DNA from 2 places in the Vibrio cholerae genome. Region 2 is predicted to be linked to the other one. Evidence: riboswitches for the same ligand, from Rfam matches in the RefSeq annotation. Region 2 holds a riboswitch; the other holds the start of a gene.
What was found. A riboswitch is a leader RNA that binds a small molecule or an ion and turns the genes downstream of it on or off. The one in region 2 is predicted to bind lysine.

Region 1 (7,978 bases), 730 kb from region 2:
AAGTGTATGACTATTTACGTCTACTCTACGCTCGGGTTGGTGAGCCACGCTGCCCTGAACACCAAGTGCCACTGAAAGCGCAAACCATCAGTCAGATGGTAGACAAAGTACTGGAATTGCCAGAAGGCAGCAAAATGATGCTGCTGGCAACCATAGTCAAAGAGCGCAAAGGCGAACACGTTAAAACATTGGAAAACCTTGCTGCGCAGGGCTTTATTCGTGCGCGTATCGATGGTGAAACCTGCGATCTGACCGATCCACCGAAACTCGAACTGCACAAAAAGCACACCATTGAAGTAATTGTCGACCGTTTCAAAGTGCGTAGTGATCTGCAGCAACGCTTAGCCGAATCCTTTGAAACCGCCTTAGAACTTTCCGGCGGTATCGTCGTTGTCGCCCCGATGGAAGGCGATGGCGAAGAGCAGATTTTCTCGGCTAACTTTGCTTGTCCACATTGCGGTTACAGCATGCGCGAGCTTGAACCACGCCTGTTCTCCTTCAACAACCCAGCCGGTGCTTGTCCAACCTGTGATGGTTTAGGAGTACAGCAGTATTTCGATCCAGATCGAGTGATTCAAGATGCCAATTTAAGTTTGGCACAAGGTGCGATCCGCGGTTGGGATCAAAAGAACTTTTATTATTTCCAGATGCTGACTGCACTGGCCGAGCACTACGATTTTGATGTACACACGCCCTTCAATAAACTGAGCAAAAAGATTCAGGAAATCATTCTGCACGGCTCTGGTCGCACCGAAATTGAATTTAAGTACATCAATGATCGGGGTGATATTCGCCTTAAAAAACATCCTTTTGAAGGGATTTTGCATAATTTGGAGCGCCGCTATCGCGATACCGAATCCAACTCGGTGCGTGAGGAGCTGGCAAAATACATCTCCAACAAGCCTTGCAGCAGTTGTGATGGTACGCGCTTAAAAATCGAAGCACGCAATGTGTTTATTAATAATACTGCGTTGCCAACGATTGTAGAACTGAGCATTGCTGATGCGCTAACGTTCTTCCAAGAGCTCAAACTGGAAGGCCAACGTGCACAAATCGCTGAAAAAGTGATGAAAGAGATCAACGACCGGCTGCAATTTTTGGTCAATGTCGGGCTCAATTACTTAAATCTCTCGCGCAGCGCCGAGACGCTTTCCGGTGGCGAAGCTCAGCGTATTCGCCTAGCCAGTCAGATTGGTGCCGGTTTAGTCGGTGTAATGTATGTCCTTGATGAACCGTCGATTGGCCTCCACCAACGGGACAACGAACGCTTGCTGCAAACCCTCACCCACTTACGCAATCTAGGTAATACTGTGTTAGTGGTTGAGCATGATGAAGATGCGATTCGCATGGCAGATCACGTGATTGATATTGGCCCAGGTGCTGGCGTACACGGCGGCATGGTGGTTGCCGAAGGCAATGTGCAGGAAATCATCGCCAATCCAAACTCACTCACAGGCCAATATCTCAGTGGCGTGAAAAAAATCGCGGTACCAGAGCAGCGCACACCAAAAGATGCGAAGAAAACGGTAGAGCTTAAAGGCGCGGTCGGTAATAACTTAAAAAATGTTGACCTGTCTATTCCTGTTGGCCTGTTTACTTGTGTGACGGGCGTTTCAGGTTCGGGAAAATCCACTCTGATCAACGATACCTTCTTTAAGATTGCCCATACCGCGCTCAATGGCGCGACGACGGCGACACCTGCGCCTTATCGCTCCATTCAAGGTCTAGAACACTTTGATAAAGTGATCGATATCGATCAGAGCCCAATTGGTCGCACTCCTCGCTCCAACCCTGCCACTTACACCGGAATCTTCACTCCAATCCGTGAATTATTTGCAGGAACACAAGAGTCTCGCTCGCGTGGTTATCAGCCGGGACGCTTTAGTTTTAACGTCCGCGGAGGGCGCTGTGAAGCGTGCCAAGGCGATGGCGTGATCAAAGTTGAAATGCACTTCTTACCCGATGTGTATGTGCCTTGTGATGTGTGTAAAGGTAAACGCTATAACCGAGAAACACTGGAAGTGCGCTACAAAGGCAAGACGATTGATGAAGTTTTGGACATGACCGTTGAAGACGCACGCGAGTTTTTTGACCCCGTACCTGTGATAGCACGTAAGCTGCAAACCTTGATGGATGTTGGGTTGTCCTACATTCGTCTTGGGCAATCAGCCACCACCTTATCAGGAGGTGAAGCGCAGCGGGTAAAATTAGCGCGTGAACTCTCCAAACGAGATACGGGCAAAACCCTGTATATTTTGGATGAACCAACCACGGGCCTACACTTCCACGATATTCAGCAACTATTGAGCGTTCTTCACCGCTTGCGTGACCATGGCAATACCGTGGTGGTGATTGAGCATAACTTGGATGTGATCAAAACGGCTGACTGGATCATCGATTTAGGCCCCGAAGGCGGCCAAGGCGGCGGACTGATTATTGCAGAAGGAACACCAGAAGATGTGGCGCAGATCGAAGCTTCACATACCGCACGTTTCCTCAAGCCTTTGTTGAATTAGAAAAAAAGGCTAAAGTAATGAAACCAGCGAACTGTGCGCTGGTTTCTTTTTTAAGGTGAACTGCATGGCAACTTTGCTGTTAAGTGGCACTCGGTTGGAACCTCACGCTCCGAGCCTACCACTCAATAAACCGTTTCTTTTTGCCTTGGCCGTGGTTTATCTGCTCGCCATGCATTTCTTTATGCCTAACCCCGGCGGTGCTGGACTGGCACTCTCCTTCAATACTACGGTCTGGATCGCGACCAGCATAACACTGGCGATTGGTCTGTATCAGTTGGCGAATAATCAAGCGCTGCGTTATTCCAAGCTGACCATTGGACTTTGGTTAAGCTGTGTTCTGCTAACCCTACCCATCACTTACTCGAATGCCGATTGGTTTCATACTCTTGGCCGCTTAGTGGGTCTCTGGGCTGGATTTACTCTGTTTCTCGTCTTACAACAATTTCGCTTTAGCAACAAACATAAACAGCGTTTGCTGTGGTTTATTCTACTGGGTAGCGTCATTGAAGCCGTGATCGGTTTAATTCAATACTTTTGGTTAGAGCCGGGTAACCCCTTTGGTTATGACACCGAAGCAAATCGACCGTATGGTATTTTCCAGCAGCCAAATGTGATGGCCAGTTTCCTCGCAACAGGGCTGGTGTTGTCAGGTTATTTGCTGGCCAGACAACCGGAAAAATATGACTCGCGCTGGAGCAAAATCGGCATCCTTTACGCGACACCGCTACTCACGGCTCCCTTACTGGTCGTACTCGCCTCTCGCACTGGGTGGCTGGCCAGTTTATTGAGTATCGCTCTGGTTGCCCCTTACTTATATCGATTCGCTTCACGTCGGCGCTTTACGCTCTGGCTTCTTGCCATAGCTCTTGGGATTTGTGCAGGTTTTACCGCTATGTATGGCCAAGGAACCTCTGGTTTTGTCGCGAATAAGGCTGACTTAGAAAGCCCACGTCGTTTCACATTTCCACAAACCATAGATATGATCATCGAAAAGCCTTTTACAGGCTATGGTTATGGCAAATTTGAGGCGCAGTATCTGCTTTATACTGCTCGCCAGCATCAGTTAAATAGCAGCTATCCAGCAGGCTTAGCATCGATGGATCACCCACATAATGAGCTGTTGTATTGGGGGGTAGAAGGCGGATTACTACCTGTAATGGGTATATTACTCGCCGCCTGTTTTTGTGCTCTACGCATTTATGCCGCTAAACGTGGCACTCGCATGGCCATGCTGGCTCTGTTTGTGCCGATCACCTTACACGCTCAATTGGAGTATCCGTTTTACCACTCCGCAATCCACTGGCTCACCTTTATCATCCTCATCTACTGGGTAGATCAACGAGTCGCACGCTATCGACTGGCCAGTTTCACCACGCTCACGAAATCTTTACTGCGCATTACCAGCTTAGTGCTGCCGATTGTCACCAGCTTGTATATGGTCACAGCGTTACACACCAACTATGTGTTAACGCAATTTGAAAAATCTCAGCCACTCAATCCTGAATTGCTGAAAAACGTGACTAACCCATTGGTATGGCAAGACAGATTTGATTGGGATATCTACAGCACCTATCTGAACATCGGGCTCCATGAACAAAAAGCGGAGCTTATCCAACCCTATATCGATTGGTCGTTACAGATCATTCAACATAAACCGCGCCCGGCCTTCTATTCAAACCTGATTTTGGCTTATCAAGGTTTAGGCGATACGAGCCGTGCGCAGCAAATCCGCCGCGAGGCCGAATTTCTGTTCCCCAATCAAGATTTCAGTACAGTCCAGTACCACCCCTCGATAAAGGTCAACAGTGCCGCATCTGATGCTGAAGCTCCCTCAGCCGCGACACCCTAAGCTCTGCGAGAAACAATAAGGGTGGCTTTTAAGCCACCCTTATTTCTCTTTCATACAGCTTTTCTCTTGCGTATGGTATTAAAGCAGCGACTCTTCGAGCGCTCGCAAACAGAGCGCGATATTTTCTGAACGCGCGCCATAGCCCATCACCCCAATGCGCCACGCTTTGCCGGCTAATGCCCCGAGCCCAGCGCCAATTTCCAAATTGTATTCATTGAGTAGATGGCTGCGTACTTTGGCTTCCTCAATACCTTCCGGCACATAAATCGCGTTCAACTGCGGCAAACGATACGGCTCTGCGACCACAAATTGAAAACCGAGTTGCTCTAACCCTTGTTTAAGCTTCTCATGCATCAGACGATGGCGCTGCCACGCGTGATCTAAACCTTCTTGTTGCAAAAGCAGTAACGCTTCGTGCAGCGCGTACAAACTATTAACCGGAGCGGTATGGTGATAACTACGTTTGCCTGCGCCACTCCAATAACCTAATACCAAGCTTTGATCCAAGAACCAGCTTTGAATCGGTGTTTTTCGTGATTGAATCTTCTCAATGGCACGAGGTGAAAACGTCAACGGAGCCAATCCTGGCACACAAGAGAGGCATTTTTGGCTGCCAGAATACACCACATCCAGTTGCCACTCATCCACCAGCAGGGGAACGCCGCCAAGCGACGTCACCGCATCGACAATCGTCAACAAACCATGCTGCTTCGCTAGAGCACCTAACGCTTGCGCATCACTTAAGGCTCCGGTTGACGTTTCTGCTTGTACAAAAGCCAGTATTTTCGCATCCGGATGCTCATCTATCGCGGCTTGCACTTTTTCAACGCTGACTGGGCAACCCCATTCATCATCAACCACCACAACTTCGGCCCCACAACGCACAGCGTTATCGCGCATTCGCTCACCAAACACCCCATTGCGGCAAACAATCACTTTATCGCCCGGCTCGACGAGGTTAACAAAACAGGCTTCCATACCCGCACTACCCGGCGCAGAAACGGCAATCGTAAATTCGTTTTCCGTTTGGAAAGCATATTTCAAGAGCTGTTTCAGCTCATCCATCATACCGATAAACAGTGGATCAAGATGACCAACCGTTGGGCGGCTGAGCGCTTGCAGGACTTGAGGGGAAATAGCCGAAGGCCCAGGGCCCATCAAGATCCGATGCGGGGGGATAAAACTGCGAATTGTCATAACGACTCCTTGTTGTGGCGACCAGAACCATCAGAGTAATGCAATTAAGTTGCAGCAACAATTCGACCTATGTCCAGAGTGTTAATCCTTGTCACACTAATGTCATTTTTATTTGCACTTTTGGAACATTTTGTCGTTGACAAGATTTCACCAACACCGTTCAATGTGTGAGCTATCTAGCAGAAGAGGAGCACTGCCCAGGCAGATGTTTTGTGGAGCCTCAACTCCAATACAGAACATTCAGGGGGAGTAGTGCCGAGGTGAATCAAAGTTGTGGCTTTGGTTTATCGGTTGAATGGGCTGAATCCCTTCAACTGTCATCAGCTCGAATCTGATGAAGAGCTTCTGAGGGAAATCTTTCTATAGTCACTCCTCTATTTTGCTCTATAAAAAACACTCTCTTCACAACATTGGACGTTGGGTTACCAACAACTCGTTTTTCAGGAAGTCTGGGAGAATTGCCGTGAGCACATTTAACGTCGCCAAATTTGGTGGTACTAGTGTCGCCAACTTTGAAGCCATGAGCCGTTGTTCGGCCATTATCGAAAACAATCCACAAACACGCTTAGTGGTCAGCAGCGCCTGCTCTGGGGTGACCAATTTATTGGTCGAACTCGCCAATGGCGTGGCCTCAGCTGAACGCCGCCAAGCGATTTTGCAACAGTTGGCCGATATCCATTATGTGATTATCGACCAGCTCGCCGATCCGACACGCGTCGAAAAAGAAGTCAAAGCCGTGCTAGATTCTGTGGCCAGTGCTGCAGAAGCGGCGTCATTTCAATCCAGTAAAAAACTGACCGACCATCTCGTCGCCTGTGGTGAGCTCATCTCCACCTACATCCTCACTCAACTGATGCGTGAGCGTGGTGTCGACGCGGTACGTTTTGATATCCGCGAAGTGCTACGCACTGACGATCATTACGGTCGCGCCGAACCTCAATTGAAAGAAATCGCTCAATTAGCCAAAGAGAAACTGGTACCACTGTGTGAGCAATATGTTGTCGTGACTCAAGGTTTCATCGGCTCTGATGCGCAAGGTAATACCACCACTTTAGGCCGCGGCGGCAGTGATTATTCAGCCGCTTTGATTGCCGAAGCCGTGCAAGCTTGTGGCTTGGAAATTTGGACTGACGTGCCGGGGATCTACAGTACCGATCCACGTATCGCGCCAAAAGCAGCGCCGATTCCTGAGATAAGCTTTAGCGAAGCCTCAGAAATGGCCAATTTTGGTGCCAAGATTTTGCATCCATCTACCTTGCTTCCAGCGGTACGCCATGGCATTCCCGTGTTTGTTGGCTCATCAAAAGAACCGGAAAAAGGCGGCACTTGGATTCGTAAACAAGTCGAAAGCGCGCCACTGTATCGCGCACTTGCACTACGCTGTAATCAAACCATGGTGACACTGCGTAGCGCGCAGATGTTCCATGCTTACGGCTTCCTCGCCAAAGTGTTCGAAATTCTCGCCAAGCATAAAATTTCGGTCGATCTCATCACCACATCAGAAATCAGCGTGTCACTGACACTGGATAAAACCGATACCTCAGGCGGTGCGCCAGAATTGCCTGAAGCGGTGCGCGCCGAGTTAGAGGAGCTATGCACGGTCGAAGTCGAATACAACCTGTGTCTGATTGCTCTGATCGGCAACAAGATGAAAGAGAGCCGCGGCTACGCGAAGCAAGTGTTCAGTGTATTGGAAGATTACAACCTCCGTATGATTTGCTATGGCGCCAGCGCGCATAACCTCTGTTTCTTGCTGCATGAATCTGTCTCTAAACAAGCGGTGCAGAAGCTGCATAAAGAGCTGTTTGAGCAAGAGTAAAATCAAACTCACGAGATAAAACCAGAGGCCACATGATGTGGCCTCTTTTATTGTGGATGGAGGTCTTACTGATTAAGCATCAAGGTTAGGCGCTAGCCACTTTTCAGCTTCTTCCAAACGCCAACCTTTACGCTCAGCGTAGCTGTGCAGTTGATCTGGTTGGATCTGCGCTACCGCAAAATAGCGAGAATCGGGATGCGAGAAATACCAACCGGATACCGAAGCGCCCGGCCACATCGCATAGCTTGTGGTCAGTGACATGCCGATGGTCTCTTCGACATTCAGCATCTGCCACAAAGTCGCTTTCTCGGTATGCTCAGGACACGCGGGATACCCCGGCGCTGGTCGAATGCCCTGATAACGCTCACGGATCAGTTCATCATTGGAGAGATTTTCATCGCTCGCATAACCCCAAATCTCTTTACGCACTTTTTCATGCAGATATTCCGCAAAGGCTTCCGCCAAACGATCGGCCACTGCTTGGATCATGATCGCATTGTAATCATCACCCTGAGCTTTATAAGCATCGGCCAACGCTCGCTCACCAATGCCACCGGTTACTGCAAACGCGCCAATCCAATCACGTTTACCGCTCTC
Region 2 (7,978 bases):
CTGCTTGTATTGGCGCTCCATGCGGTAGGCCACGTTCGCCATCTCTTTACCCATGGTCGATGGAGAGGCTGGCTGACCGTGAGTACGAGAAAGCAGCGGAATATCGCGGTACTCTTCGGCCAGTTTGCGAATTGCGTCAATCACGTTGCGAATTTCAGGCAGGATCACCGTGTCACGCGCTTCTTTGAGCATCAACGCATGTGAAGTGTTGTTGATGTCTTCGGAAGTACAAGCAAAGTGAATGAACTCGTTGACGGCATGCAGCTCAGGCATGGCCGCTACTTTCTCTTTCAGGAAGTATTCCACGGCTTTTACATCGTGGTTGGTGGTGCGTTCAATCTCTTTGATACGGAGTGCATCCGCCTCATTGAAGTTGGCGGCAATCGCATCAAGGAATTGATTCGCTTCGGCACTGAATGCAGGCACTTCTGCGATCTCAGCAGTGGCGGCTAGCTTTTGTAGCCAGCGAATTTCAACGATAGTGCGGTACTTTAGGAGACCAAACTCACTGAAGATACTGCGTAACGCAATCGTTTTACTTCCGTAGCGGCCATCTACCGGTGAAACAGCAGTCAATGCTGACAGTTCCATGTTCTTCTCCTGAATATTGAGTTAAAGGTGTGAGTAATTCGAGTGGGTAGTCATCACTTAGATTCGCGCTAACAAAATCTGCGCTTGTTCGATCATCTTTTTACGACCGAAAATCAGGTGACGACGGCGTCCACCAACCTGACGCCACAATACGGCGCAGCGGATCCCTGACAGGAGTAGGGCGCGCACTTTGTGCTGGTTAGCGGTTTGCTGTAATACGGCTGGAGTGCCAGTCACTTGAATGCGCGGGCCAATTGGGCTAATCACATCAAGGTAAATGCTGGCGAGGTTACTGATCATTTGATCATCAAATAAGTCAAAATGGTCAAGCTGACGCTCAATCATTTGAATGCGGTCACCGAGTTGGCTCATGGCATCGCGGCGACCACTTAATTTACGCTCAAGCGCCATTAGGCTGATCAGGTAACGGGTAATTTCGCTACCTGATGGCGTGCTGTCAATCCCTTTGACCAAGCACTCTAAGCCGAGCTTGAGCTGACTTTCGTGACCGAAAACTTCAAGCGTGTTACTTGGATTGGTACAAGTAATCGCTTTGAGCGACGTTTCAAACGCATCAGAATCACAGTACCCATTTTTGGCGACTTGCTGCACAAGTGCCACTGCCTGACAAATGCCAGCGAAAGCGATGGTACGGTCGTAAATTGCGTTAGCCACGTAAATCTCCTAAAAATTGACTTTAAATGCGCTCTTCAATAATGCCGCCACCAAGGCAGATTTCACCTTGATAAAAGACGGCGGATTGTCCCGGAGTCACGGCCACTTGTGGCTCGTCAAACATCACCTTGATGCGGTCATCACTCAGGGGAATGATGGTACAAGCGATGTCACTTTGACGATAACGCGTCTTCACGCTGCAACGTACAGGTTCTGTGATGGGGGTGCGATCAACCCAATGTAACTGAGCCGCCACCAAACCATGCGATTTGAGTAGGGGATGATCCGCGCCTTGTACCGCGATGAGTACGTTGCGTTTGAGATCTTTATCCGCCACATACCATGGCTGTTCGCTGCTCTCTTTCATACCACCAATGTGCAGACCTTTACGCTGTCCGAGAGTGTGGTACATCAAGCCTTGGTGTTCACCAATCACTTTGCCTTCCGGGGTTTCAATTTTACCCGGTTGGGCTGGCAAATAGCGAGATAAGAAGTCGGTAAATTTGCGCTCACCGATAAAACAAATACCGGTTGAATCTTTCTTCTTCGCGGTAATTAAGCCTTGTTCTTCGGCAATGCGGCGTACTTCAGGTTTTTCTAGTTCACCTACTGGGAATAGGCTACGCGCCACTTGCTCATGACTCAGAGTATAAAGGAAGTAGCTTTGGTCTTTATTACCGTCTAAACCGCGCAGCATTTGCGGTTTTTCGCCATTCTGCGGGAAGGTGCGACGCACATAGTGCCCCATGGCAATGTAGTCCGCATCCAGCACTTCATCAGCAAATTCTAAGAAGGCTTTAAATTTGATCTCTTTATTACACAAAATATCTGGGTTAGGAGTACGTCCCGCCTTATATTCCGCGAGGAAGTATTCAAATACGTTGTCCCAGTATTCTGCTGCGAAGTTAATGGTATGAAGTGGGATGCCGAGTTTGTCACACACCGCCTGAGCATCGGCAAGATCTTCCGCCGCAGTACAATACTCTTCGTTATCGTCTTCTTCCCAGTTTTTCATAAACAGGCCTTCCACTTGGTAACCCTGTTGCTTGAGAAGATAGGCTGAAACAGAGGAATCAACCCCTCCAGACATACCGACAATCACTTTCTTTTGGCTGTTTGCGCTGTGCTCTACAGACATCACTTATCTACCACTTGAGGAACTTGGACGGGGATTCTAACAGAAAGAATTTTTCGAGGACAGATCCGAGACGCTAATCACACTTCCCCGAACTTAAGCGCTATGTTGCTAACCTATTGAATCACTTGTGCTCCAAGCGCTAAGAGAAGAGCGCGAAATAAAATCCTCAGCGTGCAAACGTTTGCTTTTTTTTCCTTTATTGCTGCACTAAAAGGTGCGCGGTAGAATCGGCGCTCCTTTCATCCTTGAACCCAAGTAACCTTTATGAAATTTCCTGGCCAACGCAAATCTAAGCATTATTTTCCGGTTCACGCGCGTGATCCTCTGGTCATTCAAGCGCAAGAAAATAAGAAGATGTCGCGCACCCACATTATCGGTATTGATCAAACCCTAGTGGATATTGAGGCCAAAGTCGATTCAGATTTGATTGAGCGTTATGGTTTAAGTAAAGGACACTCATTGGTCATTGATGATCAGGCTGCAGAAGCGTTATACAACGAATTAAAAGAGCAGCGTTTGATTACCAATGAATATGCAGGTGGAACCATAGGGAATACGCTGCATAATTACTCCGTGCTTGCGGATGATCGCTCCACGCTACTGGGTGTGATGAGCCAAGATATTAAAATTGGCAGTTACGGTTATCGCTATCTGTGTAACACTTCTAGCCGGATGGATCTCAACTATTTACAAGGTGTAGATGGTGCTATTGGCCGCTGCTTTGCCTTGATTACCGAAGATGGTGAACGTACTTTCGCGATCAGCGAAGGTCAAATGAACCAATTACGCCCAGACAGTATTCCTGAAAAAATATTTGCTAGTGCTTCTGCATTAGTGATCACGGCTTATTTAGTTCGTTGTAAAGAAGGCGACCCTATGCCGGAAGCAACAATGCGTGCCATTGAATATGCCAAAAAATATGATGTGCCTGTGGTATTAACCCTAGGTACTAAATTTGTTATTCAAGATGATCCGAAATTCTGGCAAGAATTTTTACGTGATCATGTCACTGTGGTGGCAATGAATGAAGATGAAGCATTAGCTTTAACAGGAGAAAGCGATCCGCTCGCAGCCTCAGATAAAGCGTTAGATTGGGTTGATTTAGTACTGTGTACTGCAGGCCCAGTCGGTTTATTTATGGCGGGTTACACCGAAGATTCCGCTAAACGTGAAACGTCATTACCGTTATTACCGGGATCGGTCCCAGAATTTAACCGCTATGAATTTAGCCGTCCTGCCCGTAAAGAGAGTTGTATAAATCCTATTCGTGTTTATTCACATATTTCACCGTATATGGGCGGTCCAGAGAAGATAAAAAATACCAATGGTGCTGGAGACGCAGCATTATCCGCTCTACTGCATGATATGGCTGCTAATAAATACCATAAAGAAAATGTCCCTAACTCAAGTAAGCATCAACATGAGTTTTTAACCTATTCTTCTTTCTCTCAAGTTTGCAAATACTCTAACCGTGCAAGTTATGAAGTATTGGCGCAGCACTCACCACGTCTTTCACGTGGTCTTCCTGAGCGAGAAGATAGCCTTGAAGAGGCTTATTGGGAAAGATAACAAAAAGGCTCCTTCCGGAGCCTTTATCATTTTAGTTTCTGGCAAAATTACAGAGCGAATTCTTCCAGAGATTTACCTTCATCCAGTGCTTTTTGGATCACTGAAGGAGTACGGCCTTGGCCTGTCCAAGTTTTTTCTTCACCGTTGGTGTCGATATACTTGTATTTTGCAGGGCGAGGTGCACGTTTGCCTTTTGCTTTCGTTTTAGTTTCGCCTGATAGCGCAGAAATAAGCGCTTCGAGGTCGATACCATCTTTAGCAATTTGTTCAGCAATTGCGGCTAATTTCGCTTCTTGCTCTGCACGAGCAGCAATTTCTTCTGCTTCTGCTTCTTTACGCTCTTGAACGACGGTCGTTAATTTATCTAACGCTTCTTCAAGTTGCTCAATAGTCAGTTCGCGTGCATAAGCACGTAGGCTACGAATATTTAATAAAGTCTTAGTGATTTCCGACATTACCATTTCCTGTTCACAATTTGGATAACGAGTTAATACTAAACCTAGCTTATTATACTGACAAGTTTTCGCTGCAAATATTAAGTCAAAATAGTAAGAAAGTAAAAATATAAAATGATGTTTATTTAATGAATTTACTATTTAGAATACTGCAGACGCATATAAAAGCAGCTGCAGGAACTTATCATACAGGTAAATAATATTAGTTCTATATATCAAGTCTTGCGGTGTTTTTATGAAATAAGTATCAATGAAATGATTGATTTGTGAGCTGTGGCACTTGTTTTTCTCACTGGAACCTAGTTGCATTGATATTTTTGTTAAGTAAAATGTCTCTCACCTAATGCGAAAAGCAGACTAAATGAGCCAAATGAATTGGCAGATTAGGATGAAGTTTTCGCCGTAGAGGAGCGGTTACGAAAAGTATCCACAGTTGGGGTGATGCCAATGAATTGTGGAAAAAGGCGTTGCCGCCGAAGTCAACTTGCCCATCAACGCAGTTGGCTGGGGTTACATTCAATAGGTGTAACACTGCCATAGTCTATATTGTTGTTAAACTATGGAGCGCTACTGTAGGGTTGGGTGAAGTGTTCGCTTCCCTTTCGCTTAGTTCAACATAAATTAAGTTGACATGATGTCGCTTGATTTGTCTGCAGTAGATCTCTAACCATTTTTTACTGGTTTAGGAAGATCATGAATTTAATCGATTTTGCTTCTTCGCCACTCTCTGTTTTACCACCGCTGGTGGCATTGAGTTTGGCTATTGTGACTCGCCGTGTACTTCTTTCTCTTGGCGTGGGGATTTTTTTAGGTGCTTTACTGCTGGCTGATTATTCTATTGGTCAGTCGTTGCAATATATCGCCACACAAGTGGGTAGCGTGTTTGTCAAAGAGGGCGCGATCAATGCTTGGAATATGAGTATTGTCGGCTTTTTACTGTTACTGGGTATGATGACTGCGCTACTGACGTTGTCGGGCGGCACTCGCGCTTTTGCTCAGTGGGCACAAGTCCGGGTGAAAAGTAAACGTGGCTCTAAATTACTGGCGGCATTTTTAGGCGTATTCATTTTTGTTGACGACTATTTTAATAGCCTCGCTGTCGGTTCTATTTCTCGCCCAGTGACCGATCGTTTTTACGTTTCGCGTGCCAAACTCGCTTACATTCTCGATTCTACTGCTGCGCCTATGTGTGTGGTCATGCCCGCCTCAAGTTGGGGCGCGTATATCATGACCATTATCGGTGGCATTTTAGTTTCGCACGGTATCGAGGAGTATTCCGCATTAGGTGCTTATCTGCGTTTAGTGCCGATGAACTTCTATGCGATCTTTGCGTTGCTGATGGTATTTGCGGTGGTGTGGTTCCAAATGGATATCGGCCAGATGCGCAAGCATGAAATTGCCGCTTCTCAAGGGCGTGGTTTTGATGAAGACCCGAGTACAGATACACAAGAGGCTCACGAACTCAATGAAGAGCTTGATATTCGTGAAAGTGAACGCGGTACAGTACTCGATCTCATGTTGCCGATTGTATTTTTGGTCGTTGCGACCATTGGTGCAATGATTTGGACTGGCGCAAGTGCATTAGCGGAAAGTGGTCAGTCATTTGATATTTTTGGGGCGTTTGAAAATACCAATGTTGGTACTTCATTGGTATATGGTGGATTAGTCGGTCTGGCGATGGCTTTCGTGACCGTGTTGCGCCAAAAACTACCGATGGCTGAAATCGCAAAAACCTTATGGATTGGTGCGAAATCGATGTTTGGTGCAATTTTGATCCTGATTTTTGCGTGGACCATAGGTTCTGTCATCGGTGACATGAAGACCGGTGCTTATCTCTCTTCTCTCGTACAAGGCAATATTGACCCACATTGGCTTCCGGTCATTCTGTTCATCTTGTCAGGCGCGATGGCTTTCTCTACCGGCACATCATGGGGCACTTTTGGCATCATGCTGCCGATTGCGGGTGACATGGCGGGCGCTACAGATATTGCACTTATGCTGCCGATGCTCGGTGCGGTGCTTGCCGGTTCCGTATTTGGCGATCACTGTTCTCCGATTTCAGATACCACGATTCTCTCTTCGACGGGAGCACGTTGTCATCATATTGACCACGTTGCGACTCAACTGCCTTACGCATTGGCGGTTGCGTTAGTGTCAGCGATTGGTTACGTGGTGCTGGGAATTTTTGCTTCACTCGGGCTGGCTTTAGCTGCCGCATCCGTGAGCTTTGTGGTGGTTTGCTTAATTTTTGCAGCACTATCAAAAGCCAAAGTGAGCAAACAGGTGTCTGCCTAATTCGCATCGCTATAGAGATAAGAGGCCAGTCGGCCTCTTTTTTTATCGCTAACCTTAGTTGCAGCTTTGAGTTGTGGTGATGAGCTCTTAAAGCCGTCATAAAAAAATAACCAGAAAAGTGTCAATTTGTGGTTGAAAAAAAAACTTAGCTTGGTTAGTGTGAAGGCAGTTCTCAAACAGACAGAAACCACTAAGTATGCGTAATTTCGTAATGAACATTCATCACCATCATCATCCCTAAGGTGTCTTTCGGGAGATGTACGCATACCCGGGGGACAGGAATCTCCCGGAGTTGAAATCAGAGCCATAAAAAGATTCTAACCCTCGGGAGACCAAACCTCCCGAGGGTTTTTCGTTTTAAGCTTTGGAAAAATTATTAAATTCAACAAATTGCAAAGGAAGAATGACATGCAAACACAACGACTCAGAATCGCGATACAGAAAAAAGGCCGCCTGAGCCAAGAGTGCCAAGAACTGCTGAAAAAATGCGGTGTGAAATTCAACATCATGGGTGAGCGCTTGGTGGTTCATTCACTGAATATGCCGATTGACCTGTTGTTGGTGCGTGACGATGACATTCCAGGACTGATCATGGATGGGGTGGTGGATTTGGGTTTTGTTGGTGAAAACGTGCTTGAAGAAACACGTTTAGATCGCCTAGCGCTCAACCAACGTAACGAATTTATCACTCTGCGCCGTATGGATTTTGGTGGTTGCCGTCTCTCGATCGCGATTGAAAAAGATGCTGAGTATCGTGGCCCGCAAGATCTGAATGGTAAGCGTATTGCCACCACCTACCCACAACTGCTCAAAGCTTATATGGATCGCCAAGGCGTGGATTTCAGCACCTGTATGTTGACGGGTTCGGTTGAAGTTGCACCACGCGCGGGGTTAGCGGATGCGATTGCGGATCTGGTCTCCACTGGCGCAACCTTGGAAGCCAACGGTCTTAAAGAAGTGGAAGTGATTTTTGAATCGAAAGCGACGCTTATTCAGCGCCCAGGTGTTTTTGCTGCCGATAAAGCCGCACTGATCGATAAACTCCTCACTCGCATGCACGGCGTGCAACAAGCCAAAGAATCGAAATACATCATGCTGCACGCTCCGGTTGAGAAGCTGGCGCAAATCAAAACCTTGTTGCCCGGAGCGGAAGACCCAACAGTGCTTCCCTTGTCTGCCGACAAATCCAAAGTTGCAGTGCACATGGTGAGTTCGGAAAATCTATTCTGGGAAACCATGGAACAACTGAAAGCCC

Region 1: linked by a shared signal. The riboswitch ahead of lysC (lysine-sensitive aspartokinase 3) and the one ahead of F0316_RS08455 (Na+/H+ antiporter NhaC family protein) in region 2 are both predicted to bind lysine.

What each region holds. Positions count from the first base shown of each region.
Region 1 covers NZ_CP043554.1:2,557,535-2,565,512, forward strand. The annotation lists gene uvrA (excinuclease ABC subunit UvrA) at 1-2,516, shown strand, start outside; gene F0316_RS11925 (oligosaccharyltransferase) at 2,581-4,365, shown strand; gene F0316_RS11930 (pyridoxal-phosphate-dependent aminotransferase family protein) at 4,444-5,562, opposite strand; lysine riboswitch at 5,738-5,915, shown strand; gene lysC (lysine-sensitive aspartokinase 3) at 6,026-7,381, shown strand; gene metH (methionine synthase) at 7,454-7,978, opposite strand, start outside.
Region 2 covers NZ_CP043554.1:1,825,742-1,833,719, reverse strand. The annotation lists gene purB (adenylosuccinate lyase) at 1-591, opposite strand, end outside; gene hflD (high frequency lysogenization protein HflD) at 649-1,266, opposite strand; gene mnmA (tRNA 2-thiouridine(34) synthase MnmA) at 1,289-2,404, opposite strand; gene F0316_RS08465 (inosine/guanosine kinase) at 2,669-3,973, shown strand; gene F0316_RS08460 (H-NS family histone-like protein) at 4,021-4,428, opposite strand; lysine riboswitch at 4,824-5,006, shown strand; gene F0316_RS08455 (Na+/H+ antiporter NhaC family protein) at 5,122-6,723, shown strand; His leader region at 6,943-7,076, shown strand; gene hisG (ATP phosphoribosyltransferase) at 7,132-7,978, shown strand, end outside.